4 regions of the Amphritea sp. GJ51-11 genome follow, and region 2 is predicted to be linked to each of the others. Evidence: predicted binding sites of a transcription regulator. Region 2 holds the regulator's gene; each other region holds the start of a gene.

Region 1 (3,185 bases), 1.9 Mb from region 2:
ACACGATCCAGACCAAGGTAACCCATGATCTTCTGTACTTTACCGTTACGGACATTGCCGTCGCGGTCGATGATTTTAACCACATGGTTCAGTTTAACCGAACCACGGCTGACTCGACCTACACCGATAACACCCACATAGCTGTTGTAGTCCAGTGCGGAGATCTGCATCTGGAAAGGACCCTGAGTATCAACCTGTGGTGGGTTAACGTGCTCAATGATCGCTTCAAACAGTGGCGTCATATCATCTGCCAATGCATCTGGCTCTTTACCCGCAACACCGTTAAGAGCAGAGGCGTAGATGATTGGGAAGTCTAGCTGTTCGTCGGTTGCGCCGAGGCTGTCAAACAGGTCAAAAACCTGATCGATAACATAGTCAGGACGTGAACCCGGACGGTCAACCTTGTTAACAACAACGATAGGGCGCAGGCCTTGCTCAAACGCTTTCTGTGTTACAAAGCGCGTTTGCGGCATTGGGCCATCAACAGCGTCAACCAGAAGACATACGCAATCAACCATTGACAGAACCCGTTCTACTTCGCCACCAAAGTCGGCGTGTCCGGGGGTGTCCACGATGTTGATATGGTAATCATTCCACTCAATGGCAGTGTTTTTTGCCAGAATGGTGATACCGCGTTCTTTCTCCTGATCATTGGAGTCCATGATCCGTTCAGTGCCTTCGTCGCGACGTCCCAGCGTACCGGACTGAGAAAGCAGTTTATCAACCAGAGTGGTTTTACCATGGTCAACGTGGGCAATAATTGCGATGTTTCTTAATTTTTCGATCACGTCTGGGAACCTGTGCAGACAAATTTTAGAAGCGCGCATTATACATGAGTTATCAGTCGGCTGCGTCTTTCTTATGAGATGAATCGTAAAAATAGTTTTTTTTCTGGTTTGCCGATCTCTTTTAGAGGATAAGTCCTATGGGTTAGCGTATTATGATGGCACCTTTTTGAGGCAGCGAGGTTAAGGGTAAATCGGGAAAACGTCGCTCGCACTATTTTGGTTCGTTATTTGTTTTGCATGCTCTATTTTGGTTCGTTATTAAGGGCTGTCATTGTTTCAAATTCGATCAAAGCTGCTAGATGTCGCGTGTTTTCGGTGCTTGTGTTTACTGGCATACCTCTTGCTGTTTAAAAGCGAAACAAGCCTGACTGGTTGGACTATTAATATGTCTTACGCAATCGGTTGGGGGTCTGGCAATATAATCTAGTGGAGAAAGTCACATGTCAGAGACTCTGAATCTGATCAAAGAGCATGATGTTAAGTGGGTTGATATGCGTTTTACCGATACTCATGGTAAAGAGCAGCACGTTACAATCCCGGTCACCGAAATTAACGAAGACTTCTTCGAAGAAGGCAAAATGTTCGATGGTTCTTCCATCGGCGGCTGGAAAGGCATTAATGAATCAGACATGATTCTGCAGCCAGACGATTCTGCTTCTGTGATGGATCCCTTTGCTGAAGACACGACTATTATCGTGCGTTGTGACATCGTTGAGCCGACCACCGGTCAAGGTTACGAGCGTGACCCACGTTCTGTTGCTAAGCGCGCTGAAGCTTACCTGAAATCAACCGGTATCGCGGATACGGCTATCTTTGGCCCTGAACCAGAATTCTTCGTGTTTGATGAAGTTAAATGGCACGCTGATATCAGTGGTTGCGGCTACTCTATCGGTTCTGAAGAAGCTTCTTGGTCGACTAACAGCAGCTTCGAAGGTGGTAACACCGGTCACCGTCCACGGGTTAAAGGAGGTTACTTCCCAGTACCGCCAGTTGATTCACTGCATGACCTGCGTGCCGCTATGTGCGATGCGATGACTGCGATGGGCCTGACAATCGAAGTACATCACCATGAAGTAGCAACCGCTGGCCAGTGTGAGATCGGTGTAGGTCCAAACACGCTGACGGCTAAAGCCGATGAAGTACAGATTCTGAAGTACTGTGTCCATAACGTTGCTCACGCTTATGGCAAGACCGCTACCTTTATGCCTAAGCCTTTGGTTGGCGATAACGGTTCTGGTATGCACGTTCACCAATCACTGTCTAAAGATGGCGTTAATATCTTCCATGGCGATGCTTATGCGGGCCTGAGTGAAACAGCGTTGTTCTACATCGGTGGTATCATTAAACACGCGAAAGCGCTGAATGCTCTGACTAACGCATCAACTAACGCCTACAAGCGTTTGGTACCAGGCTTTGAAGCCCCTGTTATGTTGGCGTACTCTGCCCGTAACCGTTCTGCTTCTATCCGTATCCCATACGTGACTAACCCTAAAGCTTACCGTATCGAAACACGTTTCCCAGACCCATCTGCCAACCCTTACTTGTGCTTTGCAGCACTGATGATGGCTGGCCTAGACGGTATTAAGAACAAGATCCACCCTGGCGATCCAGCCGATAAAGATCTATATGACCTGCCTGCTGAAGAAGCGTTGGCGATTCCAACCGTTGCGACTTCTTTTGAAGAAGCCTTGGCAGCGTTGGATAATGATCGTGAGTTCTTGACAGCTGGTGGCGTGTTCACTGACGACATGATTGATGCTTATATCACACTGAAAACTGAAGAGTGTGAAAAAATAAGCCAGACAACTCACCCTGTTGAGTTTGACCTGTACTACTCTGTTTAATCGCTAGCGATTAACTGAAAAGAGCCTCCCGCGTGGAGGCTTTTTTTTATCCAAAATAACGTTGCCCCAAAAGAGTGCGCAGAGTGTTATGCTAAAGCGTCAGGCGGCGATCTAAAACATCTCGATATGACCGGAAATGCCCGCTACCGGGCTTATTTTTTTGTCTGCACTAAGTTGGTTTGCTTTTTGCAGTTATCTTTATAACCGCCGTACTTATGAATAGAGAATGGCATATAGGCAAGTTCTTGAGGTATCGCATCAAAGATGAAAACACCTGATTTGCATAAGCACATATTAGATAGTTTATCGACGGCGACGGTGTTGGTCGATGGGCAGTTGCAGTTGGTGTATATGAACCCCGCGGCAGAAATGCTGCTCGAGTCCAGTGCTCGTCGTTTGGCTCAATTACCTTTTCATGACTGGTTTCTGGTCGATGATGATCAGAATGCGCTACTTGCGGCACTTGAAAAGGGCCATCCATTTACTAAGCGTGAGGCGAAGCTCGTCACGCTGGGCGGACGTGAGATTACCATCGACTACAGTGTTAATCCCA
Region 2 (3,185 bases):
TTTCATCTGGCTAGACCTGCCTAGCTCCGGTGGCGACAGTGAAGAGTTCTTCAGCTGAGCCCGCGTTTCTAAGTTGCTGACGGAAGGATGCCTGACTGAATAGCTCGGCAAGATTACCCAGCGTTTGTAGATGTTGATCACAGGCTTCGGAGGGCACCACCAGAACGAAGAGTAAGTCGACCGGGCTGCCATCAATGGCATCGAAGTCGATCGGTTCTTTTAACTGAATAAGTAGCGCAGTGGCTTTCTCACACTCATCCAGACGACAATGGGGAATGGCCACGCCTTCACCGATGCCTGTACTGCCGAGTCTTTCACGGCCAAGTAGGCCAGCAAAGATCGTTTCAGTTTCAAGCTCAGGGTGCAGATCGGAAATCTGTTGGCTGGCAATTTCGAGGATACGTTTTTTACTACCCCCTCTAGAGCACAGAGTACTCCAGAGGGCGCTAATAATTCTGAAATTAGCATCGTATAATAGTTACTTGTGAGTTTTCATCTTTTCTTTGTGTTTAATGATCTGACGGTCAAGCTTGTCGATCAACCCATCGATGGCGGCGTACATATCTTCTTGTTCGTCGGAAGCAAACAGCTGACCACCGGCTACGTGAATTTCACCATCAGCTTTTTGGCGCGTCTTCTCAACGCTTAGAGTTACCTGTGCATTGGTGATGTTATCGAAATGCCGCTCCAGCTTCTCAAATTTATTCTGAACATACTCATTCAGGGAATCAGTCAATTCTACGTGGTGACCGGTAATATTGATCTGCATGGTAATCTCCTAGTGTTATTGTACCGGGTTGCCGCCCGGTTCCCATGATAAAAAAAGTCATTAAACTAAACGTTTTCGTTCATTAGAAGGTGGAATGCTAAGCGATTCTCTATATTTTGCAATGGTTCTTCGCGCAACATTGATACCTTGTTCCTCAAGCAGTTGGGCAATCTTGTTATCGCTTAAGGGTTTTGTTGGACTTTCAGCGACCACCAATTTCTTGATGAGCGCCCGAATAGCGGTCGATGAGCAGGTGCCACCGTTCACTGTAGTGACATGGCTGGAGAAAAAATACTTCAGCTCAAATATACCCCTTGGGGTATGCATATATTTCTGGGTGGTCACCCGAGAGATGGTCGATTCGTGCATTTCGACCGCCTCAGCGATATCGTGCAGCACCATCGGACGCATCGCCTCATCGCCATGCTCTAGAAAACCTTCTTGGCGGTGTACAATTTCACGGGTGACCTTCATTAAGGTATCGTTCCGGCTTAATAAGCTTTTGATAAACCAGCGAGCTTCTTGTAGATGGTTTTTCAGATAGGTGTTGTCAGGGCTGGTATCAGCGCGTCGGATCAAATCTGCATAGCCATCATTAATGCGTAGTTTAGGCGCAACTTCCGGATTCAGGCTTACCTGCCAGACACCTTTTTCTTTGTAAACCAGCACATCGGGAATAACATATTCCGATTGCGAGCTAGTGATCATTGAGCCGGGTTTAGGGTTCAGGGTGCGGATCAGGTTGATCGCCTGTAGTAACTGTGGCTCTCGCATCCGGGCTTTGCGCATCAGCTGTTTGTAGTCATGATTACCCAGTAAGTGGATATATTGAGTGACTAGTTTTAGCGCTTCGTTGCGATATTCGGTGTCATTGGGTAGTTGCTGTAGCTGAATGGCTAGGCACTCGCTTAGATCGCGTGCGGCTACGCCGGGTGGATCAAACTGTTGGATGCGTCGCAGTACCGCTTCGATTTCATCCAGTTCAATGCCGTTAAGTTGCTCATCATCCTGCTGATGGAAATATTCCAGGATTGAATCGAGTTCAACGTTGAGATAACCGTCAACATTAATGCCGTCAATAATATTGGTGGCGATCAGTTCGTCGATGGGACTCATCGGCGTGAGGTTTAATTGCCAGTTCAGGTGATCTTGCAGGGTTTCATCCGCAGTGTCATTCGACTCCATCTCCATATCGGAGAAATCATGGGATGATGAAGATGAACTAGAGACCGTCTGATAAGTGTCTTCCCAATTACTATCGGTCGATAGTTCATTGGGAATATCTTCATTCCAGTCGCTATCGGTGGCTTGAATCTCTTCAGACTCGGTGGTTTTGGCCGATGCTGAGACGGATTCATGATTGCTGACTTCTGCATCAGAGCTCGCTTGCTCGGCGGCATTATCTGAAGCGCTATCCTCTTCCGTTACTTCTAGCATCGGGTTCGATTCTAGTGCTTCCTGAATCTCCTGTTGCAGATCAAGCGTCGATAATTGCAGCAAGCGAATCGCCTGCTGTAATTGTGGGGTCATGGTCAGATGCTGACCCATTTTTAGTTGTAACGCTTGTTTCATAGAGAGTCGCTTATATACCTGTTACAGCTTGAATTGCTCACCGAGATAGGCTTCCCTGACCTGCTGGTTGGCAAGAATATCCTCTGGCGATCCTTCTGCAAGAATATAACCTTCACTGACGATGTAAGCTTGTTCGCAAATATCCAGTGTTTCGCGAACATTGTGATCGGTGATTAAGACGCCAATCCCCTTACTTTGTAAGTGCTTTACGGTTTGTTTTATATCACTGACTGAAATTGGGTCAACACCGGCAAAGGGCTCATCTAACAAGATAAAAGTGGGCTCAGTTGCCAGTGCGCGGGCAATTTCAACCCGTCGCCGTTCTCCACCGGAGAGGCTCATTCCCAAACTTTTCGTTAGATGGGAGATATGAAACTCTTCCAGTAGTTCGTCTAATTTTTGTTTACGCTCAGTCCGGCTCAACTCTTTACGGGTTTCCAGAATAGCCATCAGGTTATCATGGACGCTGAGTTTTCGGAAAATGGAGGCTTCTTGTGGCAGGTAACCAATACCTTTTCGCGCTCGGCCGTGCATCGGCTCTTTGGTTAAGTCCAATTGATCAATTTTGATCCGGCCTTTGTCGGCTTCCACTAGCCCAACAATCATGTAAAAACAGGTTGTCTTACCCGCCCCGTTAGGCCCCAATAAACCAACGATCTGGCCGCTATCGACGCTCATCGAGACATCTTTTACAACTGCGCGGCCTTTATAGCTCTTTGCTAGGTTGAGTGCTTCTAGTCGACTCATTAGTTGTTGAGTTCCCCAGTAGCTGTAGTTTCAGATTCATCCAACGGTGTTGCTTTAGGCTGAATGACAATCTGTACACGTTCGCCGTTAGCGCTCT
Region 3 (3,185 bases), 1.7 Mb from region 2:
CCTCCGCCAAGGAGGTTTGCAGCCGTTCAGCCATGGTTGGTTCAATCACTAAGCCTTCTCCACCCTCACCCCGTTGCACAGAACCTAACAACAACTGCTCTAATTGAGGATCGAGGGTAATCACCGGCAGCTCATCGTCATTACCAACAATATTCTGCACAATCATACGCGATAAAGATATCCGTACCGCCGCCGTGAGACTTTGCGGATCCTGCGTCCGGGCAACCGCTTCAGCCAGCGATTCGGTAATGGTTCTGAAATCCTTGACCGGCACCTGCTCCATCAGCAAATTCTGTAGCACTTTTAACAGTGTACTCACAGAAAGCTTGCCAGGTACTAACTCTTCTACCAGTTTTGGGGACGTTTTCCCCAATAGATCCAATAATTTTTGTACTTCATCATGTCCCATCAGTTCATGGGAGTGCGCCTGCAGAATCTGATTAAGATGGGTTGCCACCACTGTGCCGGCATCAACCACCGTATAACCGAGGGTCTGCGCTTGCTCCTTTTGGCTCTGCTCAATCCACACCGCATCCAAACCAAAGGCAGGGTCTTTTACATCGATCCCTTTGAGAGTACCAAACACCTGACCGGGGTTAATTGCCAACTCTCGATCAGGATAGACCTCCGATTCCCCCACAGACACACCCATTAGGGTGATTCGGTAGGCTCCAGGCATTAAATCGAGATTATCGCGAATATGCACTGACGGTACGAGAAAGCCTAAATCTTGAGAAAGCTTTTTACGCACCCCTTTAATCCGGTTCAACAACTGCCCGCCCTGCAATTTATCAACCATCGGTATCAAGCGATAGCCCACCTCGAGGCCGATCATATCGACCGGCATCACATCATCCCAGTCTAGCTCTTTCACATCCGGCTCAGGTTCCGTCTGCTTGGTTTTAGCCGCGCCCTCTTCAACCAATTCAGCCTTGGCTGCCAAGTTGCGCTGTTGAATAAAGTAGGCGCCAATCCCAGCAGCAATTGCCAACGACAAAAACGCCACATGGGGCATACCCGGGATAGAGCCCATAATAAACAGAATAACAGCTGCAACGGCCAGTGCCTTTGGCGAGCCAAATAGCTGACCAATAATCTGCTGCCCCATATCCTGGGAAGAATTAACCCGGGTCACCATAATTGCTGCGGCGGTTGATAATAGCAACGAAGGGATCTGCGCCACCAGCCCATCACCAATGGTCAGCAGGGAGTAATAACGGGCCGCCAGCTCAAAAGACAGGTCATGTTGCAACATGCCTATACCCAGCCCGCCAAGGATATTGATCACCAGAATCAAAATACCCGCTACCGCATCACCACGAACGAACTTACTGGCACCATCCATCGAACCATAAAAGTCAGCTTCCTGAGTCACCTCTTGCCGACGCAGCTTGGCATCCTCCTGACTGATCAATCCCGCATTCAAATCGGCATCAATCGCCATCTGTTTACCGGGCATAGCATCCAAGGTAAAGCGAGCGCTTACTTCGGATATACGCCCTGCACCTTTGGTGACCACCACAAAGTTAATGATGACTAAAATCATGAAGACCACCAGACCCACAACATAGTTGCCGCCAATCACCACTTCGCCGAAGGCCTCAATCACCTTACCCGCCGCATCACCCCCTTCATGCCCATACAACAGAACGACTCGTGTCGAGGCGACGTTGAGGGCCAAGCGCATTAAGGTGGTAATGAGAAGAATGGTAGGAAAAACAGCAAAATCCAGCGGCCGCATGGCATACACACACACCAACAACACCACGATAGAAAGAGCAATATTAAAGGTAAACAGGGTATCCAGCAGGAAGGGCGGCATCGGCAGCGTAACCATGCCGAGTACGAGCATGAGTAGAAAAGGGATACCTAAATTCCCTTTACTCGCTCCACGAACATTGTTGTAAATCGCTGCTCTGTCCATTACGCCCCAAATGAGATCTTTCCGCTGACAAAGCGTCAAAAAAACATCACAAAATAATTAATTATTTGAAGATTGAAAAATAACATTAATAGAAGGCTAAAAACATCAATATTTTGACGCTTTCATGGCCTTAGGGATAGGAATGCAAGAATCCAGCCATATATTTGCCGGAATTTGACCTAGCAGAATGATTAATCGTCCTGACGCAGCTCATCTGGAATATCCAGATCCTCAGAAACCGCTTTCGGTGCTGGACCCTGTTGACGCTTATGGCGTTGCAACTGAAATACATAGGCCAGCACTTCAGCCACTGCTTTAAATAGACCAGAAGGTATCTCTTCATCGACTTCAGTAGAGTGATAGATGGCCCGCGCTAAAGGTGGTGCAGAAAGTACGGGGATATCGTGTTTATCCGCAATTTCTCTGATTTTAAGGGCAACAAAATCCCCGCCTTTAGCCACTAAAAACGGCGCACCGCCACCGCCCTGATCATACTTCAAGGCCACCGCATAATGAGTCGGGTTGGTAATGACCACATCCGCCTCAGGCACTGCAGACATCATCTTACGTTGGGAGATTTCACGCTGTAGCTGTCGGATACGTCCTTTAACTTCAGGCTTACCCTCACTGTTTTTCATCTCATCTTTAACCTCTTGAAAGGTCATTTTGAGTTTTTGCGTGTAATCATAGATTTGAAAGGGCACATCGATAAGAGAAATCAGAATCATGGTGCAGCTCATGACCAGAAACGCCCAGATCACAATCTCAGTCGCATGGGACATGGCGGGAAAGATATCTTGTGACCCAAGCGAAAAAAGCGCGTCCTTAGAAGCCATCAACACCAGAAACGAGAGCGAACCGACCACTAAAAATTTAGCCAGCGCTTTAAACAGCTCCAACAAGGCCTTAAGTGAAAACATCCGCTTAATACCCGCCAATGGATCGATCCGACTAAACTTAGGCGCCATCGCTTTCATACTGACGTTCCAGCCACCCAGGGCGATTGGCCCCACAATTGCTGCAACCAATAACACCATAAAGAAGCCAATACAGGCATACAGCGCCTCAAACAGCGAATACCCTAGATGCATAAACATCGCGGCCGGATCCATTACCGCCTGTCGATCAAGACTGAAGTTAAACTTCATCATGCCGGCCATCTTATCCGCCACCTGCCCACCGAACATCATCGCTGCCGCTGCCGCTGACAACAACAGCACCGTCGTCGCCAGCTCTTTCGATCGGGCAACATCGCCTTTCT
Region 4 (3,185 bases), 1.0 Mb from region 2:
GAGATTGCACCAACAGGGTCATCTAGTTTCAATTTATCCAATCCCAATACCGAGAGCACCACCACTAAACCACCAACACCGCCGATAAGCGAAGCGGTGCCAGCATCGGGCGCCAAAGGCTCCGCCGTAATAGCCACCAAACCGGCCAGCGCACCATTAATCGTCATGGTTAAATCGGTTTTACCAAATAAGAAGCGAGCAAACAGCGCTGCGACAACCATACCGGCAGCCGCTGCCGCATTGGTGTTAACAAAGATTTTCGCCACCGCATTAGCTTCTTCAACATTGGCGATTTTAAGTTCAGAACCGCCATTAAAACCAAACCAACCCATCCACAGGATAAACATACCCAAGGTTGCCATCGGCAGGTTAGCACCGGGAATTGCACGTACTTCACCGTTCGGACCATAACGTCCTTTACGTGGCCCCACTAAGATAACCGCCGCCAGTGCCGCAGCTGCACCGGCCATATGTACCACAACAGAGCCTGCAAAATCTTGGAAGCCAAGCTCGTCAAGGAAACCACCGCCCCACTTCCAGTAACCCTCAACTGGGTAGATGACAGACACCATCACCACCGCAAAAATCAGAAATGGCCAAAGGCGCATCCGCTCAGCCACCGCACCCGAGACAATCGACATGGTCGCCGCGGCAAACACCGCTTGGAAGATAAAGTCAGCCATACTGGAGTAGTACGGCGCATCATCACCACCGGCAACCACTGACTCAGTCGTATTATCCCCGCCCAGTAAGAAATCTAAACCTGGAATAAACGAATTCACCGGATTAGCAGGATACATAACGTTGTAGCCTACAACGAGATAAGCAACACAGGCGATGCCATATAACAGTGCGTTTTTATTCAATATTTCAACGGTGTTCTTACTACGCACAAGCCCTGCTTCGAGCATGGCGAAACCTGCCGCCATCCACATAACCAGCACCGTACACATTAAAAAATAAAATGTGTCGAGTGCGTATGAAAGTTCAATCGGTAGATTACTCATCTGTTTCTCCTACAATGCAAAAACACCGGATTCACCGGTGCGAATTCTAAAAACTTGTTCCAACTCTGAAATAAACAACTTACCGTCGCCATAACGTCCGGTCTTAGCGATAACCGACACCGCATCAATCGCCTGTTCTATCAGCGCATCATCAACTGCCACTTCCAGCTTTATCTTGGAGGCAAAATCAATATGAGACGCCGTGCCTCGATACAGCTCTGTGCGTCGCTGTTGATGTCCATAACCCATCACTTCAGTGACCGTAAGACCGTTCACACCGATAGACTGCAAGGACTGCCTCACCTCTTCCAGAATATGCGGCCTGATCATGGCTGCTAATAGTTTCATTTGACCTCCAAACCCATGACGAGAATAAAATATTCTTAATAGGAATATGTAAGATTCGTGCCAACATATTTTTATCTATATAATTCATATAGTTAAAACAATAATCGAGCATTTACGCCGCTAAGCGCGCACTCTAATGAAGCACAGTGCTTGCTATGCACCGATAAACACCACCCTATCGGGCACACATCATCAACAACATTAAAAAGGTAAAAAAAACCAGCGACATCGGAGGAGATGCCACTGGTTTTTGGGGGAATAGATGGCTGAATCACGCCGCCGTGATATCGCTTCAGGGCAGTAAAAAGTTCTTATGCTGATTCAGATTCGAGGTGGATACCGACTGGTCTTTCAGTGCCACGCCGGAGGTGCCTAAACACATGGATTGATCAATTAACCAGATCAACTTATCGCAGGCGGCGTCAATACTCATGCCTGCGGGACGCACGTTGGAAATACAGTTGCGCCGGGCGTCGGTCAAGCCAGCCTGAGGTTGATAGGTATAATAGATCCCTAAACTGTCGGGGGAACTTAAGCCTGGCCGCTCGCCGATCAACACAATCAACAACTCAGCCCCCAAGGATTCACCAACCTCATCACCCACCGCCACTCGTCCCTGCATCACGATGGATACCGGGGCAATACTGAATCCGCGGCTTGTAAGGCGGTTTAGCACCGCCTCGGCCATGGCGGCCCCATGATGTTGCACGGCCATCGATGACAGGCCATCAGCGATCACCAGTGACACCTTTACACGGCCCTGCTGTTGTCGGTATTGCTGGAGTCGTTTGATGGCGGCTTGGTCTAAACGTCGCCCTAAATCAGGCCGTTGTAGGTATTCGCTGCGATCAGCCGCTTGGCTGTGAAGTAATAACGTATCATAGCCCACTGCCTGCAACTGCTCCGTCAGCCGCTCGGTTTGCAAGGCAACATGCACCGCATCCCGCGCGCTAGCATGATCCATCTGAAATGCTAGAAGAGCCTCAGTCGGCAGACTCACACCGCTGCGCCCTTGCGCGATACGGGCGTCGGTATAGCGCCGTAATGACTGCCAGGGATTAGCGATAACCGAGTTATTTGTCTCTGCATTCATTGCGCGGGGTTGGCTCTTTTCACTCATGATTAAACTCTTTGTTAAGTGACACTGATCATGGACGGGCATCATACTCGGGAGTCTTACTGATCAGCAACGTTATAACGACGTCAACAGCCCGCTAAATCGATCGGGCATGCGCACCGCTAACTTACCCGATGGCTGAGTAATCCCCACCTGTTGTAACCAGTGTTCGAATTCCGGTGCAGGCCGCAGCCCCATCACCTCACGAATATAGAGTGCATCATGAAACGAAGTGGTCTGATAATTCAGCATAATGTCATCGCCTCCCGGTATGCCCATGATGAAATTAATACCGGCCACCGCCATCTGCGTCAGCAACATATCCATATCATCCTGATCCGCTTGGGCGTGATTGGTGTAACAGATATCACAACCCATCGGCAGGCCTAACAATTTGCCGCAAAAATGATCTTCCAATCCAGCACGGATAATCTGCTTACCGTCATAAAGGTATTCTGGGCCGATAAAGCCCACCACCGTATTCACCAACAAAGGATCAAAGTGGCGGGCCACACCGTAAGCTCGCACCTCACAGGTCTGCTGATCGACTCCATGATGGGCGTTGGCCGACAACGCACTGCCTTGGCCGGTTTCAAAATACATCACGTTATTGCCGACACTGCCGCGATTAAGCTCCCGGGCCGCTTGATTGGCTTCGGTTAACAATGCCAGATTAATACCAAAACTCTCGTTGGCCGCTTGGGTGCCGGCAA

Evidence for each region. The regulator sigma-54, encoded in region 2, starts transcription at its own class of promoters, with help from an activator protein. The targets are predictions, from matches to a motif close to TGGCACNNNNNTTGCTNT.
Region 1: glnA (glutamate--ammonia ligase) is a predicted target of sigma-54. The motif match lies at 1,118-1,135, and genes of this name have one in related genera.
Region 3: flhA (flagellar biosynthesis protein FlhA) is a predicted target of sigma-54. The motif match lies at 2,066-2,083, and genes of this name have one in related genera.
Region 4: AC0L4K_RS07095 (P-II family nitrogen regulator) is a predicted target of sigma-54. The motif match lies at 1,401-1,418, and genes of this name have one in related genera.

What each region holds. Positions count from the first base shown of each region.
Region 1 is NZ_CM147881.1:3,359,766-3,362,950, reverse strand. It holds gene typA (translational GTPase TypA) at 1-788, opposite strand, end outside; gene glnA (glutamate--ammonia ligase) at 1,229-2,632, shown strand; gene glnL (nitrogen regulation protein NR(II)) at 2,897-3,185, shown strand, end outside.
Region 2 is NZ_CM147881.1:614,744-617,928, forward strand. It holds gene rapZ (RNase adapter RapZ) at 1-6, opposite strand, end outside; gene ptsN (PTS IIA-like nitrogen regulatory protein PtsN) at 11-454, opposite strand; gene hpf (ribosome hibernation promoting factor) at 479-769, opposite strand; gene AC0L4K_RS02665 (RNA polymerase factor sigma-54) at 830-2,341, opposite strand; gene lptB (LPS export ABC transporter ATP-binding protein) at 2,363-3,088, opposite strand; gene lptA (lipopolysaccharide transport periplasmic protein LptA) at 3,088-3,185, opposite strand, start outside.
Region 3 is NZ_CM147881.1:3,550,607-3,553,791, forward strand. It holds gene flhA (flagellar biosynthesis protein FlhA) at 1-1,924, opposite strand, end outside; gene flhB (flagellar biosynthesis protein FlhB) at 2,116-3,185, opposite strand, start outside.
Region 4 is NZ_CM147881.1:1,629,725-1,632,909, reverse strand. It holds gene AC0L4K_RS07100 (ammonium transporter) at 1-1,007, opposite strand, end outside; gene AC0L4K_RS07095 (P-II family nitrogen regulator) at 1,017-1,355, opposite strand; gene eutC (ethanolamine ammonia-lyase subunit EutC) at 1,648-2,475, opposite strand; gene AC0L4K_RS07085 (ethanolamine ammonia-lyase subunit EutB) at 2,548-3,185, opposite strand, start outside.